DNA from 2 places in the Embleya sp. AB8 genome. Region 2 is predicted to be linked to the other one. Evidence: riboswitches for the same ligand, from Rfam matches in the RefSeq annotation. Region 2 holds a riboswitch; the other holds the start of a gene.
What was found. A riboswitch is a leader RNA that binds a small molecule or an ion and turns the genes downstream of it on or off. The one in region 2 is predicted to bind magnesium.
Positions count from the first base shown of each region.

Region 1: linked by a shared signal. The riboswitch ahead of ABIA38_RS13640 (NRAMP family divalent metal transporter) and the one ahead of mgtA (magnesium-translocating P-type ATPase) in region 2 are both predicted to bind magnesium.

Region 1 is NZ_JBMHHY010000008.1:137,879-145,949, reverse strand. Features, by position in the region: gene ABIA38_RS13655 (BlaI/MecI/CopY family transcriptional regulator) at 1-133, shown strand, start outside; gene ABIA38_RS13650 (PucR family transcriptional regulator) at 176-1,282, opposite strand; gene ABIA38_RS13645 (CBS domain-containing protein) at 1,418-1,897, opposite strand; M-box (ykoK) riboswitch at 2,442-2,616, shown strand; gene ABIA38_RS13640 (NRAMP family divalent metal transporter) at 2,932-4,578, shown strand; gene ABIA38_RS13635 (hypothetical protein) at 4,634-4,828, shown strand; gene ABIA38_RS13630 (hypothetical protein) at 4,834-5,658, shown strand; gene ABIA38_RS13625 (ArsR/SmtB family transcription factor) at 5,636-6,067, shown strand; gene ABIA38_RS13620 (hypothetical protein) at 6,013-6,411, shown strand; gene ABIA38_RS13615 (TetR-like C-terminal domain-containing protein) at 6,436-6,693, opposite strand; gene ABIA38_RS13610 (SDR family NAD(P)-dependent oxidoreductase) at 6,732-7,430, shown strand; gene ABIA38_RS13605 (MarR family winged helix-turn-helix transcriptional regulator) at 7,545-8,018, opposite strand.
Region 2 is NZ_JBMHHY010000007.1:280,829-288,899, forward strand. Features, by position in the region: gene ABIA38_RS12780 (MgtC/SapB family protein) at 1-532, opposite strand, end outside; gene mgtA (magnesium-translocating P-type ATPase) at 572-3,289, opposite strand; M-box (ykoK) riboswitch at 3,675-3,848, opposite strand; gene ABIA38_RS12790 (ArsR/SmtB family transcription factor) at 3,949-4,320, shown strand; gene ABIA38_RS12795 (hypothetical protein) at 4,548-4,787, shown strand; partial or broken gene ABIA38_RS12800 (APC family permease) at 4,901-6,256, shown strand; gene ABIA38_RS12805 (ATP-binding protein) at 6,298-8,071, opposite strand, start outside.

The DNA of each region.
Region 1 (8,071 bases), on a different contig from region 2:
CTTCGTCTCGCGCCTGGACCAAGACGACGAGCGGCACCTGCGCGAACTCCTGGATCGTGCCGGGACGGATCCCCCCGACGAGCGCGCCCCCGGCGATCCCGGTCGGGGCACCGTGCCCGGGGACCGGGCGTGACCTGCGCCGATCGGCGGCCCGCCGAAGCGCGGGCGCCTCGGCCTACAGGTCCGCCGCCGGCCAGCCGAGGAGTCGGGCGCCCATGGCCGCGGTTTCCAGCGTGAAGCGTTGCATGGCGTCGTTGGGGTCGTAGCCGGTGAGGATCCTGATGCGTTCGAGCCGGTAGGACAACGTGCGCGGGCTGATGGTCAGCCGGCGGGCGGTCTCGGCGCCGATGTAGCCGGCCTCGGCCAGCACGGTGAGGGTTTCCAGCAGCGGCCCGGCGCCGCCGCGGGCGGCGGTGAGCGGGCCCAGGACGGCGCGGACGAGGTCGGCCATCGCGGCGCGGTCGCGCATCAGGACCGGGAAGACCAGCAGGTCGGCGGCGTGCAGGACGGGCCCGGGCAGGTCGAGGCGGGTGGCCAGGTCGAGCGCGGACAGGGCCTCCTCGTAGGAGCGGACCACGCCGCCCGCGCCGCTGTGCGCCCGGCCGAACGCGACCCGCCGCGCGCCGATGTGGCCGGTGCCGGGGTGGGTTACGTACTTGGCGAAGGCGTCGAGGGCGACACCTTCGGTACTGGCGGCCACGCACACCAGGCGGCCGTCCTTGGTGGTGAGCAGGACGTCGCGTTCGCCAAAGCGGCCGACGAGTTCGCGTTCGACGCGGCGGACGAGCGGGTGGATGTCCGTGTACGTCTCGTTCCCCTCCGCGACGGCGACCGCGTGCGCATGCGCCAGGCGCAGCCCGAAACGTTCGGCGCGCTCGGCCAGGCGGCCCAGGTCGCTCCGCCCGTACAGCAGGTCGTCGACGAATTCGCGGCGCGCCGCCTCCTCCTGACGGATCGCCAGGTGTTGCGCGCGTTCGTGTCCGGCGGCCAGGGCGTCGACGGCGGTCTCGACGGCGCGCAGCACGCTTTCGCCGGTCCTGGCGGCCTCGGTGCTGTTGGGCGCGTGGGCGATGCCGGGGAGGGTGGTCCAGCGTCGGCGGGTCCGGTCGAGGTAGAGGGTGATCAGCTCGCGCCAGGCGTGGCCCGCTTCGGCGGCGTGTTCGCCCTGTTCGCGCAGCGCGTCGAGTTCGCTTCGGCGCAGCAGGCGGCCGGTGGTGGAGACCTCGGCGAGCATGCCGGTGTAGGTGTCGAGGAAGTCGTCGGGTATCGCGGCGCGGCCCATGGTCACCCTCCCGGGTGGTGTGCTGGTGGTCGAGGAGCTGTTCCGACGGGCGCGCGGCGGCGCGCCCGGGGAGGTGAATCGTCGGGGGAAGGCGACGGTCGGTAGCGGTATCGGTCCTTCGGGTGCGGTGAACCCTCAGGCCGCTCCGAGGAGTTGTTCGAGCAGTCGGGACGGGGTGATCACGCCGAGCAGGTGGGGTCGCCAGGCGCCGGTGGTGGCGCGGTCCCCGGAATACTCGACGACCGCCACGAGCGGGCTGCGGTCGCGCGCAAGGAGCGCGGCGACCTCGAGCGCGGTGGCATCCGCGTCGGCGACGGACGGCACCCGTTTCGCGGGCGGCATACATTCGCGCACCGTGTGACCCGCGAGCGCGGAGCCCAGGAGACCCGCGCACGGCTCGTCGAGTATCGCGGCCAGTGTCGGGTCGTCGAGCACGCAGCCCGGGACCAGTCGGCCGATCAGGCTCGACGCGGGCAACACCGCGTATGGCTCGCCGACGTCGTCCACCACCAGCACGCCCGGCAGGCACTGCCGGACGAGCAGTCGGGCGACGTCCAGGGCGTCGTCGTCCAGGGTGACCACCGGATAGGCGGTCACCAGATCACGTGCGTACATCACGTACTCCCTCGCTGTCGGATGCTCCACCGGTCGGTGCACGCGGGTGCGGTGTCCGCTTCGCCTCCGGTACCCGGCGGCCCGAATCGGGTGCGCCGGAGGGGGACGGGAACAGCGGGCAGACGACACCCGGGGTTGCGTCCCGCACCAAGGCGGTCGCTCTCGACGCCGGGCAATTCGCGCGACCGGGCGGGTATTTCCTCGCGGACCACGTTCACCGCCACACCCCGACAGCACCAACGTCGAACCCGACGACACGCACCACGACAAGCACCGATCGACGAAGAGAGTTCTCTTGACCGCCGACCAGACTTCCCGGCACACCGAAGAGGAACCTACACGCCGGCAACCTGTTTTTGACAGATACTTAACACCACAATCAAACGCACGGTGATTGCCGGAACCCGGCAATCACCGATGCGGGCCGGGCGCGGTTTCGCGCCTTCTCGATGCCGAGTCGCCGGAGCGGTGGTCAAGCCTTCGCCAAACACTTGCGCCGCGGCGCAAGCTTTGAGCTATGCTCCTCTCGGTTGGAAACGCAGGAAAGGCACCTCGTTCGGTGAGGCGTCTGCACGGACACAGGCCACTGACCCCACGACGTCGAGAGACGCCCAGGGTCAGGACAGGTCTCCCCGACCTAAGGGGTGACCCCAAGTGGCTTCCCGCCTCGGCGGGATTACGCCGTGCAGTGCCAAAGCTCTGACGAGTTGGGGTGACCTGCCGTAGAGGTGGGTTTACTCCTTGCCGAGTCGATGCGGCGCCCGTGTGCGCCCCGGTCGGGAGGAGGCGAGAGACATGGATCGCAGTTGCAGTAGTCCGGGCCACAGTAGGCCCCATACCGGTATGTCCTCGTCGACCTCCGGTACACGATAACCACCTCTTTTCCGCGCATCGGCGCATCCCTTCGCTCTCCCCCAGGCACCCACCCGTGCGCCTTCGGCGTGCCGGGTCGGTCGGTCTGCGCGCTCGCCGGGGGGATGGCTGCCGCGCGCCATCGACACTTTCCCTACCCAGGGATTCTGGGGGCTTTTGTCATGACAGATGTGATCACCGACCAGCCGGCCGTACCCACGCCACGCACCGCGGTACTCGACGACGCCCACGTGGGCGACATCCGCGGCGCGCTCGGCACCATCAAGCAGGATGACACCGAACCTCGCCGGGGACTCTCGGCCCGACTCAAGACACTGCTCGCGATCGTCGGCCCAGGGCTGATCGTGATGGTCGGCGACAACGACGCCGGCGCGTTCGCGACCTACGGAGAGGCCGGTCAGAACTACGGGACCAGCCTGCTGTGGACGCTGCTTCTGCTGATCCCGGTCCTGTATGTGAACCAGGAAATGGTGCTGCGGCTCGGCGCCGTGACCGGAGTCGGCCACGCCCGGCTCATCCTGGAGCGATTCGGCAAGTTCTGGGGCGCGTTCTCGGTCATCGACCTGTTCCTGCTCAACGCGCTGACCCTGGTCACCGAGTTCATCGGCATCACGCTGGCCACCGGATACCTGGGACTGCCCAAGGTGGCCTCGGTGATCGTGGCCGCCGCGATCATCATCGCCTCGGCGTTCACCGGCTCCTTCCGGCGCTTCGAGCGGATCGCGATCGTGCTGTGTGCGGCCTCGCTGCTGCTGATACCGATCTACTTCCTTTCCCACCCGAAGAGTTCGCAGATGGCCCACGACTTCGTGGTACCCAGCATCCCGGGCGGCTCGGGCGAACTGGCCACCGTGATGTTGCTGATCATCGCGATCGTCGGCACCACGGTCGCCCCCTGGCAGCTGTTCTTCCAGCAGTCGTACGTCATCGACAAGCGCATCACCCCGCGCTTCATGAAGTACGAGAAGGCCGACCTGATCATCGGCGTCGCCATCGTGATCATCGGCGCCGCCGCGATGATGGGCCTGACCGCAGCGGCCTTCGCCGGTACCGACGGCGTCGGCAACTTCGACGACAGCGCGGGCATCGCCCACGCCCTGGAGGCCAAGGCCGGCAAGCTGGCCGGCGTACTGTTCGCCATCGCCCTGCTCGACGCCTCGATCATCGGCGCATTCGCGGTGTCCCTGTCCACCGCGTACGCCATCGGCGACGTGATGGGCATGAAGCACTCGCTGCACCGCGGCGTCAAGGGCGCCAAGGGTTTCTACGCCGTCTACGCCGGGCTGGTCGCGGTGGCGGCCACGGTCGTGCTGATCCCCGGCTCGCCGCTGGGCCTGCTCACCCAGGGCGTGCAGACCCTCGCCGGCGTGCTGCTGCCCTCGGCCTCGGTCTTCCTGCTGCTGCTGTGCAACGACAAGCAGGTACTGGGCCCTTGGGTCAACGGGCCCAAGACCAACGCCTTCACCACCGTGGTCGTGGGTGTGCTGGTGACCCTGTCGGTGATCCTGACCGCTTCGGTGTTGTTCCCCGACATCACCTCCGCCGCGATCCTCGACATCATGGCCGGCTGCGGGATCGCGGGGGTCCTGGCCGCCGGGTACGCCTTCACCCGGCGGCGGACCGGGACCAAGGAGGACCCGATCGACCGCACCGGGCGCGAGAACTGGCGGATGCCGCCGCTGGACACACTCACCCGACCGGTGATGTCCACCACCCGCAAGATCGGCATGGGCGCGCTGCGCGCCTACCTGCTGGTCGCGATGATCCTGGTGATCATCAAGCTCGTCCAGCTCGCCCGCGGCAACTGACCGGAGTGGGGCGGCGGTTGCCCGTCGCCCCGCCCTCACCCGCCCGGAGGCCGCCATGTTCGTACCGCAGCACCTGGCCAAGCTCACCGCACCGGCCGTGCGCGCCCTGGCCCCGACGGGGTCGCGCTCGCCGACCCGGCCGGACGATCCGACCGACCGCCGGCGCCGCACCCGCACGACCGGCGACGCCCTGCACACCGCATCCGACCCGACCGTTCCCGCCGGCGCGACGCGCGCCGCACGGAGGTGAGTTCCATGTCCGTCCTGACCGCCCGCCACCCCTACCCCACCACCCGAGAGCGCGGCGCGATGCGTCGCCGGCTCGCCCACATCCTGCGCCGGCTCGCCGACAGCCCCCTGGACAGCCCCGTCCTGCGCGCCCTGCCGGGAGCGACCTCGGCACACACCCCGTCGGCACGCGCCCACGCCGACCGGCCGCACGCCCACTGGCACACCGTCACCGACGCCACCGGGCGACGCCGCCTGGAGGCCACGTGGCAGGCGGAGCGGGTGGGGGTGGCGGGGGCCGGGGCCGGATCCGGGTCGGCGTCGGCGTCCGGTTCCACGTCCGCATCGGCAACGGCAACGGCACCGGCATCCGGCGCGTCGTCGGCGCCGGCAGCGGGGTCCCCTTCCGGTTCCGTATCGGCGCCGGTACCGGGGTCGCGACCGTCCTCGGCGCCGGTACCGGGGTCGCGACCGTCCTCGGCGTCGGCACCAGCCGTCGGCTCCGCTGCCGGATCGGCGCCGCCGTCCCGACCGTCCTCCGCATCGGCACCGGCTTTCGACCCCGCTTCCGCTTCCGCTTCCGGATCGGCGCCGGCGTCCGGTCCCACGTCCGAAGTCGCCACCGTCCCAGGCGCGGAGGCCGACGTACGCCCCGCCTCCGGCCGCGATCAGGCCACCGCGCATCTGCGGCTCACCCTCGCGGTCGACGACCTGGACCGCCTGGTCGACCAACTGTCCCGCGAACCGGGCGTGCGCGACGTGCGCTGGCACGTACATCCCGCGCCCCACCCGTACGGACGGCACGCCGAGCAGGCGAGGAGGCCCACCCATGCCCGCCGGACGCGAGCCTGAACTCCTCGACCGACCCCTACCGGACGCCGAACTGGCCACCGCCGTGGTCGTGTTGCGAGCCGTCGCCGGCCCGATCCGGCTGCGCCTGCTGCTGGCCCTGCAACACCGCGAACTCTCCATCGGCGAACTGACGGACCGGGCGCACACCCACTACGCCGCCGTCTCCGCCAACCTCGCCTGCCTGCGCGCCGCGGGCCTGGTCACCGTACGCCACAACGGCCCGCAAGCCCTCTACCGCAGCACCAACCCACACGTCACCACGCTCGTCGCCGCAGCCCTGGAGGTCACCCGACAACCACCCGACCCCGGTACCGAACCGACCAACGCCGGTACCGAACCAAGGAGAACCCCCACATGCGACCCATCCTCCGCCGCCACACCGGCCCCGGCACAGCCCTCCTGGGCATAGCCGCCCTGACCCTGCTCGAACTGGTCGCCATCGGCACCACTCCCGCCGCGGCCCGCCCGGCGGTCGGCGCCATCCTCTTCGGCCTCGGCGCCGCCGCCCTCCTCACCGCGGGCCTGTTCCGGTACCACCTCCGCCGGACCCCACGGCAACGCCCCACCTACACCCCCCGGATCCGCTCCGGCCGCGCCCAAACCGCGAATCGGCTCCCCGTCGAACCCATCCGGACACACACCAACCGGGGCAACTCCCCCGACCGCTGCTCCTGGCCACGGCAGCCGACCTGCGGCGCGCCCCCGAGCGCAACCTGCCGCCTGCTCGGCCCCAAGGAACGCGGCAGCCGGTAGCCGGCAACCGGCCCGGCCGGCCGCTCACTTCGAGCGGGGCCTGAGCAGGTCCTGGACCAGGGTGTCCACCAGATCGCGCGGGATGCTCGACCCGGTCAGGGCGCGATAGACGATCGGGCCGACGAGAGCGTCCAGTGTGGCGTCGGGGCCGAGTCCGGGCGAGAACTCGCCGGCCTCGATTCCCCGTGCGAGCAGGTCACGTTCCAGGTCGCGGCGCGGACCGAGATAGCGCTTGCGAAAGCTCTCGGCCGTCTCGGGATCGTGCTGCGCCTGGGCGATCAACGCGAGCAGAACCTTGCCGGCCGGGTCGCCGGTGAGGAATGTCCACCACGACCGACCACCGCCAAGCCCTCGTCATCGGAGCATCCCGGGGCCTGGGTCTCGTCCTCGCCGACGAACTCGCCCGACGCGACTGGCGGGTCATCGCCACGACCCGCCGCAAGGGCGGCGAACTCCAGGCGAACGCCGGCGCATCGCGCGGACGACTCAGCGTCGAATCACTGGAGATGACCAGCCCCGAACAACTCGCCGCGCTGCACGAGCGCCTGGCCGGCCGCCGCCTCGACCTGCTCTTCGTCAACGCGGCCATCGATCGGGGCAACCTGCCCATCGGCGAGGTCTCCACCGACATGTTCACGGAGGTGATGATCACCAACGCACTGAGCCCGCTCCGCGTCCTCGAGGCCCTCCACGACCTGGTCGCACCCGGCGGCACCGTCGCCGTCATGTCCTCCGAACAGGGCAACGTCTCGCAGAACACCGAGGACGGCTACGAGCTCTACAAGGCGAGCAAGGCCGCACTCAACCAACTGATGCGCAGCTACGCCACCCGCAACGCCACCGACGGCCACACCAAGCTGCTCATCGACCCCGGCCACAACCGAACCCGCCTCGGCGGCCCCGACGCACCCCTCACCCCGAAGGAAACCATCCCGCCCATCGTCGACATCCTCGAATCCCAAGCCGGCACCCAGGGCCTCCGCTTCCTCAACCACCACGGCCAACCCGTCCCGTGGTAGAGCCCCACCCCGGCTTCGTCGACGACGCCGTGCCCGCGTCCTCGAAGTAGTGGCCATCCTCGACGTCCGCGATCAGCCCGGGATCCGCAGCAACCCGGCCGAAGCGCTCGCGGGTCAGGGTCGGCGCGCTGGACCCGATCCCTTCGCGTGGTGGTCCAACAGGCGCGTCAACAGGCCCGCCAACTGGGCGCGTTCGGGTGGGGTCAGGGGGGCCAGTAGGTCGTTCTGGGCTTGGGTGATGATCTCGTCGAGGCGGCGGAGGTGGGCGCGACCCTGCGGAGTGACGGTGATGATGTTGCGGCGGCGGTCGGCGGGGTCGGGGGTGCGTTCGACCAGGTCGCGGTCGGCGAGTTCGTTGATGACGGCGACCATGTCGCTGCGGTAGATGCCGGTGCAGCGGCTCAGCGTGGATTGGCTCGCGGGGCCCGTCTCGGTGAGTGCGACCAGGACCGCGAAGTGCCATTTGCGGGCGTGTTCGGCGGCCAGGCCCTCGGACACCAGGCGATCGGCGTGCATCGCGGCCTTGGACAACATCCTGCTGGGCAGGTTGCGTACCCGGGCGGGTGTCGTCGCGTCGTCGTCGGTCATGTCGCCGGCACAGGTGCCGGCTTCGCCGGACGACTTCGCGGCAGGTGTCTCGG
Region 2 (8,071 bases):
GCGTGTCGTTCGGGGCCAGCGCCTGGACCAGCAGCGCCCGGGTGCCGGTTTCCGCGGCCCGGTCGCACACCACGTGCACGGTGGCGTGGGTGACCGCGTCCCCCTCCCCCTGCGGGGCGTGGTCGATCAGCCGGCCGACCGGGCGCAACATGAGGTGTACGGCCAGGACGGCCGCGGTGCCGATGAAGGCGAGGGCGATGCGGCCGGAGGCGGCCAGGACGCCGACGGCGGCGGAGCACCACAGGGTGGCGGCGGTGTTCAGGCCGCGTACGCCCGCGCCGTCGCGCAGGATGACGCCACCGCCGAGGAAGCCGATGCCGGAGACCACGTAGGCGGCCACTTGCGTGTTGTTGCCGGTGTTGGGGATGGCCTCGCTGTACAGGACGAACAGCGTGGCCCCGGTCGCCACCAGGGCGTTGGTGCGCAGCCCGGCCATCCGGGCGCGCCATTGGCGTTCGACGCCGATCAGGGCGCCACAGGAGACGCCGACCGCGAGCCGGACGAGGAACTCGGTGATGGTGACCGTGTGCATCGGGGTCTCCCTTCGGGGTTCGGACTACGACGTCCTGTGCTACAGCCAGGTGCCGTAGCGCTTGATGTAGCGGGTCTTGACGTACTGCGTGAGTGCGCAGTATCCGAGCAGTGTCGCGACCAGGATCGGGAAGTAGGTCCAGGGCAGCGATTGCATCTGCAGCGTGTCGGCCAGCGGCGAGAACGGCAGGTAGATGCCGATCGCCATGATCACGCCGGTGAGCACGAGCACGGGGGCGGACGCGCGGGACTGGAGGAAGGGGACCTTGCGGGTGCGGATCATGTGCACGACCAGGGTTTGCGACAGCAGGCCCTCGATGAACCAGCCGGACTGGAACAACGTCTGTTGCGCCTCGGTGTTCGCGGAGAAGACCCACCACATGACGCAGTAGGTGGTGATGTCGAAGATCGAGCTGATCGGGCCGATTCGCAGCATGAAGCGGGAGAGGTCGCCGGCCGCCCACTTGCGCGGCTTGCGCAGGTATTCCTTGTCCATCTTGTCCCACGGGATGGACAGTTGGGAGATGTCGTAGCACAGGTTCTGCACGAGCAGATGGACCGCGAGCATCGGCAGGAAGGGCAGAAACGCGGAGGCGACCAGTACCGAGAAGACGTTGCCGAAGTTGGAACTGGCGGTCATCTTGATGTACTTCATGATGTTGCCGAAGGTGCGCCGGCCCTCCAGGACACCCTGTTCCAGGACGGTGAGGTCCTTTTCCAGGAGGATGATGTCGGCGGATTCCTTGGCGATGTCCACCGCGGTGTCCACCGAGATGCCCACGTCGGCGTCGCGCAGCGCGGCGGCGTCGTTGATGCCGTCGCCGAGGTAGCCGACGGTGTGCTCGCCGGCCTGCAGGGCGCGGATCACCCGGGCCTTTTGGACCGGGTTGACCTTGGCGAACACCGCGGTGTGCTCGGCGAGTTCGCGCAGTTCGTCGTCGTCGAGGGCGTCCAGGTCGCGGCCCAGCGGGATCGCGCCGACGGCCAGGCCGACCTCGGCGGCCACCTTGCGGGCGACGAGTTCGCTGTCCCCGGTGATCACCTTGACCGTGACGCCGTTCTCGCGCAGCGCCGAGATCGCCTCGGCGGCGGTGGCCTTGGGCGGGTCGAGGAAGGCCACGAAGCCGATCAGGGTCAGGTCCGACTCGTCGGCGACGCCGTAGTCGGTGCGGGTCGCCGGCACCGCGCGGGTGGCCACGGCGAGTACGCGCAGACCCTCGCCGTTCTGCGTCTCGGCGATCCGGTGCACCTCGGCGCGCGCCGCGTCGGTCAGCGCGATGTCCCGGCCGCCCTCGCGCATCCTGGTGCAGCTCGCCAGGACCTCGTCCACGGCGCCCTTGGTGATGATCAGGTGGGTGTCCGCCTCGCGCTCCAGGACCACCGACATCCGCCGCCGGGTGAAGTCGAACGGCATCTCGTCGATCTTGGTGAAGCGGGCCTCGGCGAGCAGCCGGTCGCCCTCCTCGACGTGGTCGATGATCGCCCGGTCGAGCAGGTTCTTCAGGCCGGTCTGGAAGAAGCTGTTGAGGTAGGCGTATTCCAGTACCTCGTCGTCCGGGCGGCCGTGCACGTCCAGGTGGCGTTCGAGGACGATCCGGTCCTCGGTGAGGGTGCCGGTCTTGTCCGTGCACAGCACGTCCATCGCGCCGAGGTTCTGGATCGCGTTGAGCCGCTTGACGATCACCTTGCGCTTGGACATCGCCACCGCGCCGCGCGCGAGGTTGGCGGTGACGATCACCGGCAACATCTCCGGGGTCAGGCCCACCGCCACGGATATCGCGAACAGGCACGCCTCGGGCCAGTCGCCCTTGGTCACCCCGTTGATCACCAGCACGATGGGGGTCATCACCAGCATGAAGCGGATCAGCACCCAGCTGACCGAGCGCACGCCCCGATCGAAGCCGGTCTCCGGCCGGGTACCGGCCAGGCTCCTGGCCATCGACCCGAAGTAGGTGCGCGATCCGGTCGCGGTGACCACGGCGGTGGCCGAGCCGGACACCACCGAGGTGCCCATCAGGCACAGCGCGCTCGACTCCAACGGGTCGCCCCCGTCGGCCGCCTGCCCGTTCGCGGTCTTGGCCGCGACCGCGCCGAGCGTGTCGTACTTCTCCACCGGCAGCGACTCGCCGGACAACACGGCCTGGGAGACGAACAGGTCCGTGGAGGCGAGCAGTCGGCAGTCGGCCGGGATCATGTCGCCCGCGGCCAGGCGAACCACGTCGCCCGGCGCGAGGTGCTCGATGGGTACCTCTCGCTCCAGCGGCTCGGCGTCCTCGTCGGCGCGGCGGAGCACGGTGGCGGTGGTGGTCACCATCGCCTTGAGCGCCTCGGCGGCCTTCGTGGAGCGGAACTCCTGCCAGAACCGCAGGAATACGCTGACCAGGACCATCGTGGTCAGCGTGATCATGCCCTTGACGTCGTCGGTCAGGAAGAAGACCAGGTCCAGGCAGATCAGTACGACGATGAACGGGTTCTTGAACGTCGAGGCCAGTTGTACGGTCCAGTGCGGCGGACGGTCGTGGCCGACCACGTTCTCCCCGTGCCGCTCCAGCCGCTCGACCGCGTCGCGTTCGGTCAGGCCGTGGGTGGTGGATCCGAGGGTGCGCAGGATCTGCTCGGGCGGGGCGGCGGCCACCTCGGCCAGTTCGGCGCCGATCCGGGCGGTCACCGGGCCCAGGGTGTCGGCCCGACGGGTCTTGCGCACCGGACGCCGCGGCCCCGAACGGCCACGCTCCAGTTCTTCCAGGATCTTGGTCATGGTCTGTGGTCTCGTCTCGCGGCAGGCCGCGCGGCAGTGCGACCGGCGGGCCCGGGGCGGCTCCGACCATGGCGGACCCTGGGTCGGGCGCCACGGAAGCCGCCCCGCGTTCGCCGGTCGGTACCGGGGCGGGGAAGGAAAAGGGAGGGGAAAGGGCAGGACAGGAAAGGGACGGAAGGGGCGGGGAGATCAGGGGAGTCGGACCCACACGCTGCCGCCGTGCCCGCGAGCTACCGCGCGAGGCGAGGTGCCCGGCACGGGGAGCAGGGTTGCGGGGGGTTGGTACTACCGCTTGGACTCACTGCTCTCACCTCCTCGCTGCCGGACCGACGACGCGCAGCGCGAGGCATGCCGCTCGCCCGGCCCGGAATTGGGCAGGCGAAGGCGTACACCTCCTCGTCAGAGCTTTGGCACTGCGCGGCGTATCCGCCCTTCGGGTCGGGAAGCCACTTGGAGTCACCCCTTAGGCCGGGGAGACCTGTCCTGACCTGGAGCGTCTCTCGACGGGGGAGGTCAGTGGCCTGTGTCCGCGTAGAAGCCTCACCGAACGAGGTGCTACAGCGGTCAGTGAACACCCCACCGACCTTGATGGTCAAGCGCCGGCGCAAGTAACGTGGGCTCCCCCGTCTCGCCCGAGCCCTCCCGGAGACTCCCCGATCGTGATCGACACTCCCCCCGACGAAGCTTCGCGCCCTCTCGACGCCCGTACCCTCCAGCAGGCCGCCGCGACGTTCGGCATGCTCGCGGCGACCAACCGGCTCCAGATCATGTGGTTGCTCTCCCAGGGCGAGAGCGATGTCGGCACCATCGCGGACAAGGTCGGCGGCACGGTGGCCACCGTCAGCCAGCACCTGGCCAAGCTGAAGAAGGCGGGCATGGTCAGCGCGCGCCGCGAGGGGCGGCGCCGGGTCTATGTGCTCGACGATCCGCACATCGCGATATTGGTCGACCAGGTGGTCGCCCACCAGCGCGAACTGGAGGCCCGCAGCGGCACCTTCGCCGACCGCCTCCCCGGCCGCAAGGGCGCCTGAGCACCGCTGCGTGGTCGACGTGGTCCGAGGGGTTGGTTGCCGTCGGATAAACCTGCGGGCGGGCCGATCGGTGTCAAGGATGTGTTGCCGGTGGGTGGGTTCGCGTATGCGCGGCGTAAGAATCGCGCGGCGGCGCTGCGCGGGCTCGGGGCTCGCGGGTCATGCTCGGTGGTGCGCCGGAACGGTCCGGTGCCGGCGGGTGAGCGACGTGGGCGAAGGTGAGTTTCATGGTGCCCTCCGGGCCCGTCCCCGGGGAACGGCTGGACGAATTGCGCACGGCGGTCGAGGCCGGCCGGCAGGCCCTGTCGATGATGCGCTGGCAGGCCACCCGGCTGTTCCACGAGTCGGCCGAGGAGCGGCTCGGGCAGGAACTCGCGGTGGTCTCCCGGGTCTTGGAGGCCGTGTTGACGGCGGCCGAGTCGGTCACCTCGGGCCTCCCGGCGCCGGAGGGTGACAGGAACGCGTAGGGGTCGGGGCGGGCGGCGCCAAGATCATGTCAGGGGCACCTTCCGAGGGTCGGCACGGGCGGACGCTGATGTTCGTTCGACCCAGCCAGCCGGAGGAACCCGTGAATGTGCCCATGATGTCCCGCCGCGCCCGCGAGGTCGGTGTCGAGCCCGAGGACGGCGACCGGCATCGGCTCACGGTCGTCGGGGGCCTGGCCGCGCTCTCACTCGACGCGATGGCGTCGGTGGCGTACGGCCCCGAGGCGATCGTCCTGGTCCTGGCCCTGGCGGGTGGCGCCGGGCTCGGTTTCACGCTGCCGGTCACGCTGGTCATCGCGGGTCTCCTGCTGGTACTGACGCTGTCCTACCGACATGTGATCGCCGCGTTCCCCGAGGGCGGCGGGGCGTACGGCGTCTCGAAGCGGCATCTGGGCCGTCGCGCGTCGCTGATCGCCGCCGCCTCGCTGGTGGTCGACTACGTGCTCAACGTCGCGGTCTCGGTCGCGGCCGGGGTGGCCGCGCTGACCTCGGCGGTGCCGGAGCTGCATCCGTACACGATCTGGCTGTGTCTGGGCGTGCTCGCGCTGATCACCGCGGTCAATCTGGGCGGGATCGCCTACAGCGCGAAGGTGTTCGTCGTACCGACCGTCGTCTACGTGCTCGCCATCCTCTCCGTCGTGGTGGTCGGCCTGCTGCGCGGCGGTCCGGCCGCCGGGCCGCTCGCGCCGCCCGTGGACAGTGGCGCGGTACACGCGGTGGGCGTCCTGCTGCTGCTCAAGGCGTTCGCCAACGGTTGCGCGGCGCTGACCGGCGTGGAGGCGATCGCCAACGCCGTACCGTCGTTCAAGGCCCCGCGCGCCCGTCGGGCGCAGCGGGCGGAGATCGCGCTCGGCGTGCTGCTCGGCGTGATGTTGATCGGCATCGCCGGGCTGATCCAGAAGTATTCGGTCGAGCCCGCCGACGGCGTCACCGTGTTGGCCCAGGTCACCAATGCCTCGCTCGGGCACGGCGTCGCCTTCTACGTGGTCCAGTTCGCCACCGTGCTGCTGCTCGCGCTGGCCGCGAACACCTCGTTCGGCGGACTGCCGGTGCTGGCCGACCTGTTGGCCAAGGACGACTTCCTGCCGCACGTGTTCGGCGTGCACAACCGGCGGCACGTCTACGGGGCCGGCGTCGCGCTGCTCGCGGTGACCTCGGCGGTGCTGCTGATCGCCTCCGGTGGCGATATGAACGTCCTGGTCCCGCTGTTCGCGATCGGCGTGTTCGTCGGCTTCACCCTCTCCCAGGTCGGCATGGTCCGGCACTGGTGGTTGTTGCGACCGGCCGGCTGGCGCGGCAAGCTGGCGCTGAACGCGTTCGGCGCGAGCCTCACCGGGATCGCCGCGATCGTGGTCACCGCCGCCAAGTTCACCGAGGGCGCGTGGCTGATCGCCCTGGTGATCCCCATGCTGGTCTGGGCGTTCGGGTACACACACCGGGTGTACACCCGACCCGCCGTCGCCGGGCGCGACTAGGTCCTGTCCGGCCAAGCTCAGCCGCCGGTGCTTTCGCTCGGCTCGGCACCGGGCGACACCGGCAGGCTCAGCACCATGGTCAGCCCGCCGCCGGGGGTGTCCTCGGCGACGAGCGCGCCGCCCATCACCTCGGCGAAGCCGCGGGCCACGGCGAGTCCCAGGCCCACCCCGCGACTTCGCGGGGCGTCGCCGAATCGGGCGAAGGCCTCGAAGACCCGGTCCTTGGCGTCGTCGGGCAGGCCCGGACCGCGGTCGACCACACGCAGGTCGATCCGGTCGCCGACCTGCTCGGCGGCCACCAGGACGGGGGTGTCCGGCGGGGTGTGCAGGACCGCGTTCTCCACCAGGTTCGTCACCACCCGCTCCAGGAGTTCGGCGTCGGCCCGCACGGTGGGCAGCGTCTCCGGGACGGACAGCCGTACCGCCGCGTCGCCCGCCCGGGCCGCCGCGCCCGGGACCAGTTCGTCCAGCGCCAGGTCGCCCAGGAGCGGGTCGAGCGTGCCCATCCGCAACCGGCTCATGTCCAGCAGGTTGCCGATCAGCCGGTCCAGCCGATCGGCGCCCGCCTCGATCGTGGCCAGCAGTTCGGCCCGGTCCGCCCGTGCCCAGGCGACCTCCTCGACGCGCAGCCCGGACGACCCGGCCTTGATCGCGGCCAGCGGCGCGCGCAGGTCCCGGGCGACCGCGGCGAACAGGGCGGTGTCGACCGTGTGGCGCTCGCCCAGCCGGCGGCCCTCCTCGGCCTCGGCGACCAGCGAACGCCGTTCCAGGACCAGCGCGGCCTGCGCGGCGAACGCGCCGAGCACCCGCCGACTGTCCGCGGGCAGCGTATGGCCGGACAGGGCCAGCGCGAGCGTCTCGTCGACCGGGACCTCGACGTCGGCCGCGTCCGGTCGGGTCGGCGGGGTGGGTCCGACCGCGCCGACGCTGGTCCAGGCGGCGCGCGGCCCGGCCCGTTGCAGCAGCGCCACCGCATCCATCCCGAACGTCTCCCGGACCCGGTTCAGGAGCACGGGCAGCGCCTGCTCGCCGCGCAACATGCTGCCCGCCAGCGAGCCCAGCGTCTCGGCCTCCTCCTGCCCCCGCGCGGCCTGCTGGGTGCGCCGGGCGGCCAGGTCGACCACCGACGCGACGGCCAGGGCGAGTACGACGAAGACCACGAAGGCGAGGATGTTGGCCGGTGCGGCGATGTCGAGCGTGTCCAGCGGCGGGGTGAAGTAGTAGTCGGTGAGCGTGGCGGCGAACGCGGCGGTGGCCACCGCCTGCCACAGGCCGCCGAACAGGGACACCGCGACGGTCAGCGCCAGGAACATCAACATCTCGCCGGGCAGCGCGGAGGCGCCCCGGGAGGGCAGCAGGGCGGCGGTCAGCGCGGGCGGCCCGAGCAGCGCACCGGCCCAGCCCAGGAGCCGGCGTCCCCGGGGCACGGCGGAGCGCCTGGGCCGGTCGGTACGACCCCGGCCGATGTGCTCGTGGGTGACCAGGTGGGTGTCGATGTCGCCCGCCCGGGCGGCCACCGTGGCGCCGACGCCCGGGCCCTGGAGGTACTCCCACTGCCTGCGCCGGCTGCACCCGAGCACGATCCGGGTGGCCTGCACGCCCCGGGCGAAGTCCAGCAGCGCGCCGGGCACGTCGTCGCCGAGCACGGAGTGGAAGGTGCCGCCCAAGGTGGTGACCAGGCGCCGTTGGCGGGCCAGGTCGACCGGCGAGGACGCGGTCGACCCGTCGCTGCCGCTCACATGCACCGCGAGCAGTTCGCCGCCCTCGCCGCGGCCCACCACGCGCGCCGCG